4 regions of the Micromonospora sp. NPDC049275 genome follow, and region 1 is predicted to be linked to each of the others. Evidence: riboswitches for the same ligand, from Rfam matches in the RefSeq annotation. Region 1 holds a riboswitch; each other region holds the start of a gene.
The links. A riboswitch is a leader RNA that binds a small molecule or an ion and turns the genes downstream of it on or off. The one in region 1 is predicted to bind cyclic di-AMP.
Positions count from the first base shown of each region.

Region 1 (3,524 bases):
ACGCGCAACCGGCACCGCCCGGTGGCCAGTGCGCCATCGCGACCGGCGTGCTGCCGGTGTCCGCGGCCGGGTCCGACCGGCGGCCTCTCGTCGACGCTTCGCGCGGCTGGGCTCCCCGGGGTCCGCCCCGGCGCTGAGTCACCGGGCCATGCGTCCCGTCGTCGCGCCCTGTCGATCCACCTCCGCACCCCGCCGATCCGTGGCCCGCCGTGGCCAGGTCGCGGCGGGGCTTCCCATCGCTTTGCTCTCTCCGCGAGGAGCCGACCATGGAGACTGCCGCCTTCTACCAGTTCATGACCGATGTGCCGCAGGCCGCTGCCATCTGGTCGACCCTGTTCCTGCTGGCGCTGGGCGTACTCGCCGTGCTGGTCGCCCGTCCCGAGCGGGACCGCCGCGCGGACGACCCGGTCCCGGCCGCGCCGACCGCCCGCGAGGTGGCCGCGGCCGAAGCCGACGACCTGCACCGGTATGCCGAGGAGGTGACAGTCGCCGCGACCGGCGCCGCCAAGACGGCACGGCGGCGACGCGATGCCTGGGTGACCGCTCAGGAACGGGTGGAGCGGGCCTGGGTGGCGTACGACGAGGCGGACGCCGCCGCCCGCCGCTTCGCGGGTTCTGGTGCGCTGCCCACCCCGCACACCCCCCGGACGCCCGCCGAGTACGCCTCCCGGGAGCGCTACCTGCACCGTGCGGCGATGGCGGCGTACTGGCGGGGCGATCTGACCATGGCGCAGCTCGGTGACGTGCTCGCCCACCGGCGCGGCTGGGATTCCCGGCGGCACCCGGTCGAGCAGGAGGTGCTGCTCAGCCGGGCGATCCGGGACGCGCGACTGGCCGACTACCGGGCCGCCGCCACCGAGGAGCGGGCCGCCTGGCGGGACGCGGAACTGGCCGCCGAGTCGGCGCGCACCCTTGCCGAGGAGGCGTACGCGGCAACGGCGCGGCTGCGGCCCAGCCCGGCAACCGCCCGACGCGCGGCGAGTGGGGCGTCCCGTCCCGCCCTCGTGGCACGGTGGCGCCCGGCTCGCGCGGGTTGAGCCCGATCCGTTACGTGAGCCCGGTCACGCCATTCGAAAATCGGGCGTCCGACGCGTTCGGCTCGATCTTTCCCGTGATTGTGGCCGCATTATCGGCAGCCTGTCCGGTTGTCGCCCGTCGGCGTCGCCGTAACCGGTTGTCCCATCGAGTCACATCATCGGCAGTACGCGCAGAAATTGTCGCACCGAATCGGGTTTACGCAGGTGAACCTGGCTTGGCAGGCCGCGAACAGGCCAGTAGTGTCGTCCCGTCCGGTGCGGTAACCGATCGCAACAGGCGACGCCGCGCCGACCCGCTCAATCGTGCTTAACGAACCGGGGACCCATCAGTAAGTCTGGGGTGAATCCGCGAGCCACGGCCTGCGGTAGGGCGATCTTCCCGCCCGAATCCGTCAGCTAACCCGGTAGGCGGTGTCGGAAGGAGTTCCAAACCCGTGCAGCACCTTTCCACCCCTCGGTTGTTCCCACGCCTCCACGGCGCAGCGGTGCCCCCGCTCATCCGTCCAGTGACGGTGAGCTGACCCCCGGGTCATCGCCTTTCCCGCCCGGCCCCGCCGGGTGTTCCCCTGAGCGGTTCACCATCCGCGGACCACTGTCCGCGCGCTGGCGCCTGCCCGGATGCCGGTCCGGCCCGTGGTGTGCCGCTCTCCCCCGATCCGTGGAGGACCCCGTGAAGCACACCATGCAGCGTCAGCTCCGTCGCCTGGCGACCGAGCGCCCGTACCAGATCGTCGCCACCTCCGCCGCGGCCCTCGTGATCGCCACGGCCACCGGCGCCCTGCTCACCGGCGCCGACGACGCGCCGGCCAGCCACCGCACCGCTACCACTGTCGCCGAGATGCGCAGTGACACAGCCGTTTCCCTCGGCGACGCGCGCGACGCGTCCCCCAGTGCCGCGCCGACGACCGCCGCCCCGGCCACCAGCGCCGCGTCGCCCGCCGCCAAGGCCAGCGCCAACCCGGATCTGACCCGTAAGCGGCAGTCACCGAAGCCGCCCGCGACCAAGGTGCTCGACTACGACTACGAGGCGCAGAACACGTACTACAACTGCGGCCCCGCAGCCACCCGCAACGCGCTCAGCGCCACCGGCATCGACCGCACCCAGGAGGAACTCGGTGCCGAGCTGGGCACCACCGAGATGGGCACCAACTCGGCCGAGGACACCACCCGAGCACTCAACGCCGAGGTGAAGGGCTCCCCGTACCAGACCCGGATGTTTGCCGGCGCGCCCAGCCCGGCCCAGATGGACCGGCTCCAGGCCGACGTGGTCAAGGCCATCACCGACGGCCGGGGCGTGGTGGCCAACGTCGTCGGCGACGCCACCGACACCGACGGCGGCTGGCACTCCTACGGCGGCGGGCACTACATCGCCGTCGTGGGCTACAAGGACAACGGCCGGACCGTGCGGATCGCCGACTCGGCGAACCCGGCCGACCCGTCCTACTGGATCACCACGATCGACCTCGCCAACTGGATTGCCACCCGGGGCTACTCCGCCTGACCCAGGCACGTAGACCGCCGCGGGCGTCGTCCCCCACAAGGGGCCGGCGCCCGCGGCCTCATTCCGGTACGCGCCGCCATCGACGAGTCTCGTACCCGGCCGCGAACCGTGGCAGACTGCGGCCGTGGTGGATGAATCGGGTGGCCGCACCGGTCGCCTGCCGGTCCTGCTGCTGCTGCACGGTATGGGGGCGACCGGAGACGTCTGGCTGCCGTGGGCGCCGTTGCTGGAGCAGCACTGGCCGGGGCGGTGGCTCGCACCGGATCTCGCCGGCCACGGCTGGTCGGCCCCGCTGCCGTCCTACTCCTTTGCTGGTTTCGCCGGCCGAATCGCCCACGGCCTCGCCGCCGACGACCGGCTCGTCGTGCTCGGGCACTCGCTGGGCGGGGTGGTCGGCCTGGCGCTGGCCGCCCGCGCCGCCGGGACACCTGTGGACGCGGTGGTCGGGCTCGGCATCAAGGCGCTCTGGTCACCCGCTGAGCTGGCCCGCGCCGCTGAGCTCGCCGCACGCCCGGTGAGCTGGTTCGCCAGCCGCACCGAGGCGGCCCGCCGCTATCTGCGCGTCTCCGGGTTGGTCGGCCTGGTCCCGCCGGATCATCCGGTGGTGGACGCCGGGTTGCGTCAGGTCGACGGCCGGTGGCGCCTCGCCATGGACCCGACAGCCTTCGGCGTCGGCGAGCCCGACCTGGCCCCGTTGCTGGCGGCGACCGACGTGCCGGTGGTGCTGGCCCGCGGGGAACACGACCCGATGGTCACCGACGAGCAGCTCAAGGCGTACGGCGTACCGGTCGCCACGCTGCCCGGTCTCGGCCACAACGCACACGTCGAGGACCCGGCGGCCGTGCTGGCGCTGCTCGACCCGTACCGGCGTGGGTGAGCTGGATGAAGCGGACGCGGTGGCCGGGGGCTCAGGTGGTGGGGGAGACCCGCTCCAGGTCCGGCTCGACCGGCCGCCCGGGGGGCGGCGGGCTCCAGTCCGGCTCCAG
Region 1 is NZ_JBICSN010000006.1:301,793-305,316, reverse strand. Features, by position in the region: partial or broken gene ACGFIE_RS20855 (hypothetical protein) at 1-137, shown strand, start outside; gene ACGFIE_RS20850 (hypothetical protein) at 267-1,037, shown strand; cyclic di-AMP (ydaO/yuaA leader) riboswitch at 1,322-1,463, shown strand; gene ACGFIE_RS20845 (C39 family peptidase) at 1,696-2,538, shown strand; gene ACGFIE_RS20840 (alpha/beta fold hydrolase) at 2,663-3,415, shown strand; gene ACGFIE_RS20835 (CDP-glycerol glycerophosphotransferase family protein) at 3,447-3,524, opposite strand, start outside.

Region 2 (3,524 bases), on a different contig from region 1:
AGTGCGGGCATTACTTCCCGCCAGGCGTACCAGGTCTGCGGCCACCCGCCGACCAGCAGCAGCGGCGGGCCGTCCCCGCCGGTGACCGCGTGCAACCGCAGCCCGTCCAGCTCCACCAGCCGGCTGGTGAAGACCTCGGCGAACCCGTCGGGCAACTGCAGCGAACTCAGGTTTGTCATGCCGGCACCATACGCATGATGGAACGATCGGTACAAGACCATTGGAACGATCGTTACAAGATGTGTAGACTCACGGACCATGGCGGGCCGCAAGCAGTTCGACGTGGACGAGGCGCTACGACGCGCGATGCATGTCTTCTGGCGCTGGGGCTATTCGGAGGCCTCGATCGACCGCCTGACCGAGGGCACGGGCCTGGGTCGGGGTTCGCTGTACGGCACGTTCGGCGACAAGAGCACCCTCTTCCGCAAAAGCCTGCAGCGGTACGCGCAGACCTACCACCCGCTGTACGAGCAGGCGTTGTCCGGCCCCCACCCGAGCCCGAGCGCGGTTGTGGCCGCGTACCTGCAGGTCACCCTGAACCGCATCGCCGACCCGACGGTGCCCGACGGCTGCCTGCTCACGGTGTCGGCAACGCAGTTCCCGGCTCTCGACGCGGAAGGCCAGGCGACGGTTCGCGCCATGATCGACGGTTTGCGAGCGATGCTGCAGCAGGCGTTGCGGGCGGCGGGGGCCGATGAGCGGGAGGCGGCAGAGCTGGCGTTGTGCACGCTGGCGACGAACAAATCGCTTGCGGTGCTGAGCCGCGCCGGCTTCTCGAGCGACGACCTGGCAACCGTCGCCGCAGCCGCCGGCCGCACTGCCGGGAGGCCACTGCCGCTACCGTGAGTAAAGATGCGATCGCATCATCAGACAAACGTCGCTGCTCTCAGTACACCGACAGGTGTACGTGGTTGGTGTGGTCGCTGGACGGGTCGCCGTTGCCTCCGCTGTACGACTTCCACCCACTGCTGGGCAGCCAGATCTGCCTGTACCAGATCACGTAGAGCACGGCGAGCCGGTCGGAGTTGCGGATGAAGTACGCGGCCAGGTTGCTGCCGTACGTCTTGTCGGCGCCTGTGGCGTCACCGCCGAACCCGCCCTTCGCCGCGGCGAAGTCGCAGGCCCGACCCTTGGGATGTTCGCCGGAGCCGCCGGAGCGGTGACAGGAGACGTAGTGGGTGAAGCCGGCGGCCTTGGCCTGGTTGAGGGCGTGCAGGGTGCGCGGGGTGATGCAGCCGCTGGCCGGGGTGGGGTCGTTGATGCTGCATGACTCGGACGGCCAGGAGCCGTCGGAGTTGCGCGGCGCGGGCTGGGCGTTGGCGGTGGAGGTGCCCCGGTTGGAGCTGGTGTCGGCGGCGGTGGTGCGCGGCTTGCTGGTGGCGACCGTGAGTGCCCGCTCGGCCTGCTCCTTGCGCTTGGCCATCACCTCGACCTGCTTGCGCTGCTCGCGGATCTCGCCGTCCAGGGCGAGGCGGGTGCGGTTGGCCTCGTCGCGGGTGGCGTGCAGCTCGCGCAGCACCCGGTCCTCGTTGGCGGCCACCACGTCCAGCGAGGCCGCCCGGTCCAGGAAGCCCTCGGGGGTGTTGGTGTTGAGCAACGCCGAGACGGTGCTGAGGCGGCCGGTGCGGTACGCCACGCCGGCGATCTCGCCGACCTTGCCGCTGCGTACGGTCATCTCGGCTTCGGTGGTCTTCAGCTTGGCCGCGAGTTGCCGCTGCCGCTGGACGGAGGTGTCCAGGGCGCGCTTGGCGTCCAGGTAGCCCTTGCTGGCGGCCTCGAGTTGGGCTCGCAGCGCGGGGGTGCCGCCCTCCTCGTCGCCGTCGGGCGCCGCGGCGGCCCGCAGGCCGCCGGGGGGAGCGGCGGTGGCGGCGCCGATCGGTACCGCGACGCCGAGGGTGACCATCATGACTATCAGTGCCGCGAGTCGGGCGGCAGGTGGTCGTGCTGGTGCCACTTCGCATGTCCTTCCGTCAGCCGCCGACCGGGTTAGCTGACGGGTTCGGGACGGAAGATCCCTACCGCTGACGCGGATGCACCCCAGGAACATGGTTCCCCGGTTCGCCCTCTCGGGTGATTAGGCGGCGGCCGCCACCGGCGCCGGGAGGGCGCCGCCGGGTGGTGGCCGGGACCGAGCCTACCGGGACAGGTGGGACGCGTGCAGTCGATGTGACGGAAGGTGTCCGCACCATCACCGGAAAATGACGGCGAAACGGTCTGTCCGTCACGAACGTGATCACCACTCGATCGAACCGCAGGCACCCGGGGCGGCCCCGGGCTCGATCTGCAGCGTGGCGTGCTCGATGCGGAAGTCCTCCCGCAGGGCGGTACGCGCCGCGGTGAGGACCGCGCCGACCTCCGCGCCGGGCGCCATGATCAGGTGTGCGGAGGCAACATCCATGCCCGAGGTGAGCGTCCAGACGTGCAGGTCGTGCACCTCGACGACGCCGGGCACCGTGGCCAGGCGGTCGTGCACGGCGGTGACCTGGAGGTGTTCCGGGGCGGCCTGCACCAGGATGCGGACGGCGGCACGCCCCAGCCGCCAGGTGCGCGGCAGGATGAACACGCCGATGGCGACCGCGACAAGCGGATCGGCCCACCACCAGTCGGTGACCGCGATGAGCAGCGCCGCGCCGATCACGCCGAGCGAGCCGAGCAGGTCGCCGAGCACCTCCAGGTAGGCGCCCTGGAGGTTGATGCTCTCCCGGGCGCCGGCGCGCAGCAGCGCGAACGCGCCCAGGTTCGCGAGCAGGCCGAGGACGGCCACCGCGAGCATCGGGCCGGTCAGCACCTCGTGGGGGTCGCCGAACCGGCCGATCGCCTCGATCACCACGTAGACCGCCACCCCGGAGAGCAGGACGGCGTTGGCCAGGGCGGCGAGCACCTCGAGGCGGTAGAGCCCGAAGGTGCGCTGTGGGTCGCCGGTGGCCCGTCGGGTGGCGGTGATCGCGGCGAGCGCCATCCCGATGCCGAGCACGTCGGTGAACATGTGCCCGGCGTCGGAGAGCAGGGCGAGCGAGCCGGTGTGGAAGGCGGCCACACCCTCGACCACCATCAGGGTGGCGAGCAGCCCGAACGCGGCCCAGAGGCGGCCCCGGTGCTGGTGGGCGGCGTTGGCGACCGAGGCGTGGTGGTGGTCATGACCTGCTCCCACGAGATCCACCCTCCGTCGCCACCCGGGACCCGGTCAAATGTATGCTCACATCGCTATGTATGCAACTGTACGGGCGGGTCCGACCGCCGACACCGCCAACGGGCAGGTCAGCCGGTCGGGTCGATGGTGGTGAGCCGCTGGGTGGCCCGGGAGAGCGCCACGTAGAGCGTCCGGACGCCGGAGCCCGGGTCGGCCCGGATCTCGCTCGGGGCGACCAGCACCACCCCGTCGTACTCCATGCCCTTGGCCTCCAGGCTGGTCACCACCTGCAGGCGCGTCGCGCCGAGCGTGCCGAGCCAACCGGCGACCTCGTCGCGGCGGGTGACCGGCGTGATCACCCCGACCGTGCCGTCCACCTCGGCCAGCAGGCCGG
Region 2 is NZ_JBICSN010000005.1:178,486-182,009, forward strand. Features, by position in the region: gene ACGFIE_RS18145 (alpha/beta fold hydrolase) at 1-179, opposite strand, end outside; gene ACGFIE_RS18150 (TetR/AcrR family transcriptional regulator) at 259-846, shown strand; gene ACGFIE_RS18155 (coiled-coil domain-containing protein) at 887-1,954, opposite strand; cyclic di-AMP (ydaO/yuaA leader) riboswitch at 1,960-2,091, opposite strand; gene ACGFIE_RS18160 (cation diffusion facilitator family transporter) at 2,234-3,151, opposite strand; gene ACGFIE_RS18165 (HelD family protein) at 3,259-3,524, opposite strand, start outside.
Region 2: linked by a shared signal. The riboswitch ahead of ACGFIE_RS18155 (coiled-coil domain-containing protein) and the one ahead of ACGFIE_RS20845 (C39 family peptidase) in region 1 are both predicted to bind cyclic di-AMP.

Region 3 (3,524 bases), on a different contig from region 1:
AGCTTCGACGAGGTCCGGTACATCGCCTCGGTGTACCAGGTGCCCTGCGCGGCGAAGCCCTCGTGCTCCAGCCCGATCGACTTCGCGTTGACGTACCAGTTGCCGGCGTGCCAGGCGACGTCCTTGGTCTTGACGTGCTGGGCGATGTGCCCGTCCACCGAGCGCAGCGAGTAGTGCCAGCTCACGTACGTCGGGTCCTGGACGAGTTGCAGGGTGGTCGCCCAACTCGCCTCGGTGTCGTGGATGACTATGTACTCGATCTTCTGCCGGGCGGGCCGGTCGGAGAGGTCGTGGTTGCCGTAGTCGCCGTCGCCGAACGCCTCGTAGGGGGCGGGGATCCACTCACAGGACACGGTCCGGGGGCATTCCAGGCCGTCCGGGCGGGCGAGTCGTCGCAGGCCCAGCCGGTCCAGCCAGGAACGCTCGGGTCGTACCGCGCGGGCCGGCAGCGTGACCCGCTGGCCGTCGTCGGTCACGCGGGTCTCGCCCGCGCCGATGGTGGTGAAGACCTCGTCGGCGAAGGCCGCCGCGGCGTCGGCGCTGTCCGCGCCGGCGTAGCGGGCCACCGCGCCGTACCAGGTGGCCGGGTCGGTGCCGGCGCCGACCGGGGCGCCCACCTCCCGTTGGTACGCGGCCAGCAGCGCCGCCCCTCCCCGGATGTTGGTCGTGGCGTCGGTGCGCAGCGCCTCGGGGGCGGCGCCGGTCAGCGCGGCGGCGGCGTCGACGGTCTGCAACGCGGCGCTGGGCGGCGCGGGATCGGTAGCCGGTGCGGGTGCCCGGACGGCACGTGAATCGTCGCCGCGCGGATCCTCGGTGCCGGCGTCGTGGTGGCCGCGCGCGGGTAGGGCGGCCACGTGGCGGGCGTCGGTCAGGTGCATGGGCCCGTAGCCGCCGCTGGTGCTCGGGGTGCCGGCGTTGCTGTCCCAGCGGGACTCCAGGTAGGAGACGCCGAGCAATACGGCGGTCGGCACCCCGTACTCGGTCGACGCGGCGACGTACTGCTGTTGACGGTCGGCGGCCGGCGCTGCGGAGGCGGGACCGGCGCTCAGCGGTACGGCTGTCGTTGCGGTGACCACCGCGACGACGAGCAGCGCGCGCCGGCCGGCGGACAGGGTTGGACTTTCCATCGAACCCCCTAGATTTGCTGGTATCGGTCTGGTCACCTTCGCGCCGGCCGGGAGTCCGCGTCAATACCTTTCTATCTATCAAAGCGTGCAGAAAGAAACCTTCATGTACGCTCGGTGATCCCCTCCAATCGGTACGGAGTGTCACGGCCGTACGGGTTGCGGATCGGTAACGGCCGTCTCTACTCTGGTCATTTGTCGGCCCGGTAGCAGGTCTGCCCATCCGGGCGGTAACGGACCGACACCGCCGAGTCGCTTGCGAGCGAGCCGGGGACCCAGGTTCCCCCGGGGTGAATCCGCAGCCAATGCGGTAGGGCGCCAACTTCCCGCCCGAACCCGTCAGCTAACCCGGTAGGCGGTCAGGAAGAAGGAGTACGGAACCCCGGTGGCCCTCCATGCCCCGCGGCCGTCGTCCGAACGGTCGGCTTCGGCCAACCCGACGTCGACCATGCCGCGTCCACGCTGGTCCCGCTTCACCACAGCCCTTGCCGCAGTGATCGGCGTCGCCGTCGTCCTCACCGGCAGCGCCACGGCGGCGCACGCGGACCCGTCCGTCGCCGAGATCGAGCGCCAGATCGACGCCGACTGGAACAAGCTCGAACCGGTCATCGAACGGCACAACGCCACCCGCGCGGACCTGGCCGTGAAGCGCAAGCAGGCCGACACGCTCGCCGCTCGCATCACGCCCCTGGAACGCCAGGTCGACGCCGCGATGACCAAGGTCAGCGCGCTGGCCGTGCGGGCGTACATGGGCGAGAACCTGTCGACTGTCAACACGATGCTCGGCAGCCGGTCGCCCAGCGAGGTGGTCGGGCAGCTCGAGATGCTCGACCGGTTCGCCCACAACCAGCAGGAGGACGTCCGGCAGGTCGCCGACCTCCGCGACGAGCTGGCCCGGCAGAAGGCGCCGCTCGACGAGATGGTGGTCCAGCTGACCCGGACCGAAGCGCAGTTGGCGGCGAAGAAGAAGCAGATCAACGACGAGATCGACAGGCTGCAGAAGCTGCGCCTCAAGGTGTACGGCAACGGCGGCGGCGGTTCGCTGCGTCCGGCGCCCTGCCCGGCCAGCTACCCCGGCGGCGCCGCGGGCACGGCTGTCAAGTTCGCCTGCGCCCAGATCGGCAAGCCGTACGTGTGGGGTGCCGAGGGTCCGAACTCGTACGACTGTTCCGGGCTGATGCTCGCCGCGTGGGCGAAGGCCGGCGTGTCGCTGCCGCACAACGCCGCAGCGCAGAGCCGGGTGACCAAGAACGTCAGCAGGGGCGATCTGCGCGCCGGTGATCTGGTCTTCTACTACAGCGACATCCACCACGTCGGCATGTACGTCGGCGGCGGCTGGGTGGTGCACGCCTCCCAGGCCGGTCAGCCCGTCAAGATGAAGAAGGTCGACGACGGGCCGATCCACAGCTACGGCCGTCCCGGCTGACCGACGCCGGACGCAGCAGGGCCCGTCGCGATCTCAACGCGGCGGGCCCTCGTCGTCTCCTAGCGCGTCGGCCAGGCACGCCAGTTCTGCCAGGAGCGGCTCGGCGTCGGCCCCCGCTGACCCTGGTACCGCGAGCCGTAGACCACCGAGCCGTACGGGTGCTCGGCCGGCGAGGAGAGCCGGAAGATGCAGAGCTGGCCGATCTTCATGCCCGGCCAGAGGGTGATCGGCAGGTTCGCCACGTTGGACAGCTCCAGCGTCACGTGGCCGGAGAAGCCCGGGTCGATGAACCCCGCGGTGGAGTGGGTGAGCAGGCCGAGGCGGCCCAGTGAGCTCTTCCCCTCCAGCCGGCCGGCGAGCTGGTCGCCGAGCGAGATCACCTCCAGTGTCGAGGCGAGCACGAACTCCCCCGGATGCAGCACGAACGGCTCGCCGTCGGGCACCTCGACCACCGAGGTCAGGTCGTCCTGCTGCATGGCCGGGTCGATGTGGGTGTAGAGATGGTTGTTGAAGACCCGGAACAGCCGGTCGAGTCGGACGTCGATGCTGGACGGTTGGACCAGGGTGGGCTCGAACGGCTCCAGGCCCAGCGTGCCGGTCTTGATCTCGGAGACCAGGTCACGGTCGGAGAGCAGCATCGGACCACCATAGCGAGGGCCGCGGTGACCAGCGTGTTGAGGTCGCTCCTCGTACATTTGTTCGATAGAATGCCGGCATGGCTTCCTGGTCCGAATTCGCCGCCGACGAGCCCCGCCTCGCCGACGGGATCCGCGTTCTCCTGCAGCAGTACGGGCCGGGCTTCGGCTATCTGGCCACGGTCCGCGCCGACGGCGGGCCCCGGGTCCACCCGGTCTCCCCGGTCATCACCGACGAGGGTCTCTTCTGCTTCATCATCGACTCGCCGAAGCGCCGTGACCTCGAACGGGACGGCCGCTACGCGCTGCACTCCTTCCCTTCGGAGGAGAGCGACGACG
Region 3 is NZ_JBICSN010000001.1:859,776-863,299, reverse strand. Features, by position in the region: gene ACGFIE_RS04080 (N-acetylmuramoyl-L-alanine amidase) at 1-1,127, opposite strand, end outside; cyclic di-AMP (ydaO/yuaA leader) riboswitch at 1,360-1,496, shown strand; gene ACGFIE_RS04075 (NlpC/P60 family protein) at 1,573-2,550, shown strand; gene dcd (dCTP deaminase) at 2,610-3,188, opposite strand; gene ACGFIE_RS04065 (pyridoxamine 5'-phosphate oxidase family protein) at 3,266-3,524, shown strand, end outside.
Region 3: linked by a shared signal. The riboswitch ahead of ACGFIE_RS04075 (NlpC/P60 family protein) and the one ahead of ACGFIE_RS20845 (C39 family peptidase) in region 1 are both predicted to bind cyclic di-AMP.

Region 4 (3,524 bases), on a different contig from region 1:
GGGGCGTCACCCTGATCGGCGTCTCGGTGGGCAACCTCGACGACAACCCGGTGCAGCCGGAACTGCCGTTCGAGGCCGACACGGGCGCCGACCTGGACGCGGCGGTGGACGCGGTGCGCGACCGGTTCGGCTCGGCGGCGCTCACCCGGGCGGTGCTTCTCGGCCGGGACCCGGGCGTCGAGATGCCGCTATTGCCGGACTGAGCGACGTATGGGGCCCCGCCAGCTGCGACCGGAGACACATCACAGCAGGTCGACGGTTTAGCCGCCGGCTCACGGGTGACCCTTGTGGGGAACAGCCTGACGAGGGGGGCCATCATGTCCGACGACACGAGCAACCGACCGAGCCGGCGCGCCGAACGCCCGCACGACGTGACCGACCCCCTGCTCTGGCAGCTGGCGGTCGACGTGCTGAGTGCCCACGAGCCCGACGACGAGGGTCACTGCCGCAACCTCCAGTGCGCCGGCCAGTCCTGGCCGTGCTCGGCTCGCGCGGGCGCCGAGCAGTCGCTGCGGCTGGCTCGCAGGACTGCCGACTCGGTCGAGATGACCAGCGGCGGTGACGGCGACGGTGTCGGCACGGGCTGGCCCGGCGAGGCGGCGGCACCTGCCCCCCGCTGGGACCGCGACGCCACGGCGGTGATGTCGCGCCGGGGGTCGAGGGCGTCCGCCGCGGCGTGACCCGCGCCCCGACCGGGGCCGTAGAACGACCGAACGCTCGGCCGGTGACCCGGCCGAGCGTTCGAGTGTCGTACGTCAGAGAGCGAGCCGCTGACCCGGGAAGATCAGGCCCGGGTCGGCACCGATCAGCTGCCGGTTGCGCTCGTACAGGGCCTGCCAGCCGCCCGCCTGGCGGTGGCTGTCGGCGATCTGCGACAGGGTGTCTCCCGGCGTGACGACGTACGTGTCGCCGCTGGCCGCGGGAGCGGTGCGCTCGTGGTTGCGGGTCGCCGGCTGGTCGCCGCGCGACGACCGCTCCTTCGGGGCGGTGGAGCGGTCCTTCGGCGCGGTGGACGTGGACGACTTCGCTGTCGACTTCGTCGAGGACTTCGTGGCGGAGCCGCCCGACGAGCCGCCCTTGCGGCCGCAGGTCGGCCACGCGCCGATGCCCTGACCGTCGAGCACCTTCTCGGCGACGGCGATCTGCTCGCCGCGGCTGGCCAGGTCGGCGCGGGCGGCGTACTTCTTGCCGCCGTAACCGGCCCAGGTGCTCTGGGAGAACTGCAGGCCACCGTAGTAGCCGTTGCCGGTGTTGATCTTCCAGTTGCCGCCGGACTCGCACTGGGCGACCGCGTCCCAGTTGACACCGGCCTGGGCCGGGGCCGCGGGGCCGAAGAGGGCGACAGCGCCGGTGACCGCGCCGACGGCCAGGGTGCCGACGGCGACGCGGCGGGTGGTGACCCGTCGGTGACGGGGCGTGTAGACAGACGTCATGTGTGCTTCCTCCACGCCGGCGAGGTGAGCTGTCGGGTTCGGGCCGAGGCGCCCGGCCGCGCGGTGGCGGCTTCACCCCGAGGTGACATGCACCGAGGAACGTTGGGTCCCCCGCTCCTGCCCGGGTTCTGTTTCCGACGACCGGGGGCAGGATTTGGCGTTGCCGGTCGCGGTGTCCGCAGCGGCGGACCCGACCGACGGTAGGCACGGCCGGTGACCATCGCCCAACCCCTGTGAAGTTCTTCACCGGGGCACGCGGAGCGGCCCGCTCAGCGGTTGCGGACGGTCCTCGACTGTGCAGCGACCACGATGGACCGTTTCCGATCGGGCCGGGATGCCGCCGACCGGGCGCTGCGGGGCGCGATTGACATTCCGGCAGGATTCCATAGATCGGCGATCGCGATGCTCCAGTGCATGCCGGGTCAACCCGGCAGCCCATCCCAGGAGGAGAGCATGCCGATCCACCAGAGCCGCATCGGCCGCCGCAGTGCCGCCGCCACCCTCGCGACCGTCCTCGTCAGCGCCGGACTCGTCGGGCTCGCGCCGACCGCCGCGCAGGCGGCCACCACCTGCACCAGCCTCACCTACTACAACGTCGGCGGCTACCCGGGTGGCGCCGAGATGCACGTGCCCACCGTCGGCTGGCAGGACCGCAACAAGACCTGCTATCTGAAGTACGGCAACTCCAACAGCGCGGTCAAGGTGTTGCAGGAGGCACTGAACAACTGCTACTCCCAGTCCCTGCGTCTCGACGGCCAGTACGGCACCAACACGCGCAACGCCGTCCGGGCCGCGCAACAGAAGATCAACGACACCTGGGAGTGGGCCAACATCGCCGAGGACGGCGAGTACGGCCCGCAGACCCGGGCGTGGATGGGCTTCGCGATCTTCGGGGTCAACGGCGGTCCGGTCATCCCGAACCAGTGCTACTACCCGGGCTGACCCGCGCGACGGCGCCGGCCGGAGTCCCCCGTTGGATTCCGGCCGGCGCCGTCGTGCCCCCCGGCCCGGTTCGGGCCCCCGGATCAGCAGACCCGGACCGCCTCGATCCGCTGGTTCCAGTTCCCCCCGATGGCGGCCGAGTCGTACGCCAGGTTCGCCCGGTAGCCGTAGGCGTGCTGGTAGCCGAGCAGCCCCGTGGCGTTGGCGTTGTCCCAGAAGGTGGAGACGGTGCCGGACGGCCGGTTGTTGATGATCGACTGAGTCTTGTTGCGGAAGTACGAGGGCAGCGGAACGTCGTTGCAGCCGTTGTAGGGCCCGTCGAGCAGGAAGATGTCGCCGCTGAAGTTGGTGCCGGCGTACAGGCAGAGCAGACCCGAGGGGCAGGCGTAGTTGGCCTGGGCCGGGCTCGGGGCGACGGCGAGCGTGGCGCCCACGGCAACCACGCCGAGCAGCGCGGACGTGAACCTTCGCAGAGCACTTCGCACGATGGTGACCTCCGGTGTCGTCACGACCGGAACGGGCCGTGAGTCGAATTGCCGACATCGCGTTGATTGATGTCGCTGTGCCGACGATGATTCGCGCGGCAGATCGACGAATTCCTGCCGGAACCTCAATCCGGCCGCCCCGGGGCCGGGTCGAATGACTGGCGGCACGGCGAGCGGCGGTTCATGGAGATTCGGGTCCTCGGGCCGGTCGAGGTATGGACGGACGGCCACCTGGTCGACGCCGGAGCGGCCCGGCAACGTGCCGTCCTCGCCGCGCTGGCGGTCGACGTGGGCCGGCCGGTCCACGTGGAGTCGCTTGTCGACCGGGTCTGGGGCGACGCTCCACCGCTCAGGGTCCGGCACAACCTGCACGTCTACCTCGCCCGGCTGCGTCGCGTGCTGGCCGAGGCCGGCGCACCGGACGCGCTGGGCCGACGCTCCGGCGGATACGTGCTGGACCTGCCTCCGGAGACCGTGGACGGACAGCACTTCGACATCCTGCGGTCGACGGCCGACGGGTTGGCCGAGGACGACCCCGAGCGGGTGGAGTTGCTGCGCCGGGCACTGGAGCTGTGGCGCGGCGAGCCGCTCTCCGGGTTGCCCGGAGAGTGGGCGGCCCGGGTCCGGCAGGACTGGCACCGCCGGTACACCGACACCGCCGTGC
Region 4 is NZ_JBICSN010000009.1:229,360-232,883, reverse strand. Features, by position in the region: gene dinB (DNA polymerase IV) at 1-203, shown strand, start outside; gene ACGFIE_RS25065 (hypothetical protein) at 318-680, shown strand; gene ACGFIE_RS25060 (transglycosylase family protein) at 756-1,433, opposite strand; cyclic di-AMP (ydaO/yuaA leader) riboswitch at 1,434-1,603, opposite strand; gene ACGFIE_RS25055 (peptidoglycan-binding protein) at 1,887-2,375, shown strand; gene ACGFIE_RS25050 (peptidase inhibitor family I36 protein) at 2,459-2,860, opposite strand; gene ACGFIE_RS25045 (BTAD domain-containing putative transcriptional regulator) at 3,044-3,524, shown strand, end outside.
Region 4: linked by a shared signal. The riboswitch ahead of ACGFIE_RS25060 (transglycosylase family protein) and the one ahead of ACGFIE_RS20845 (C39 family peptidase) in region 1 are both predicted to bind cyclic di-AMP.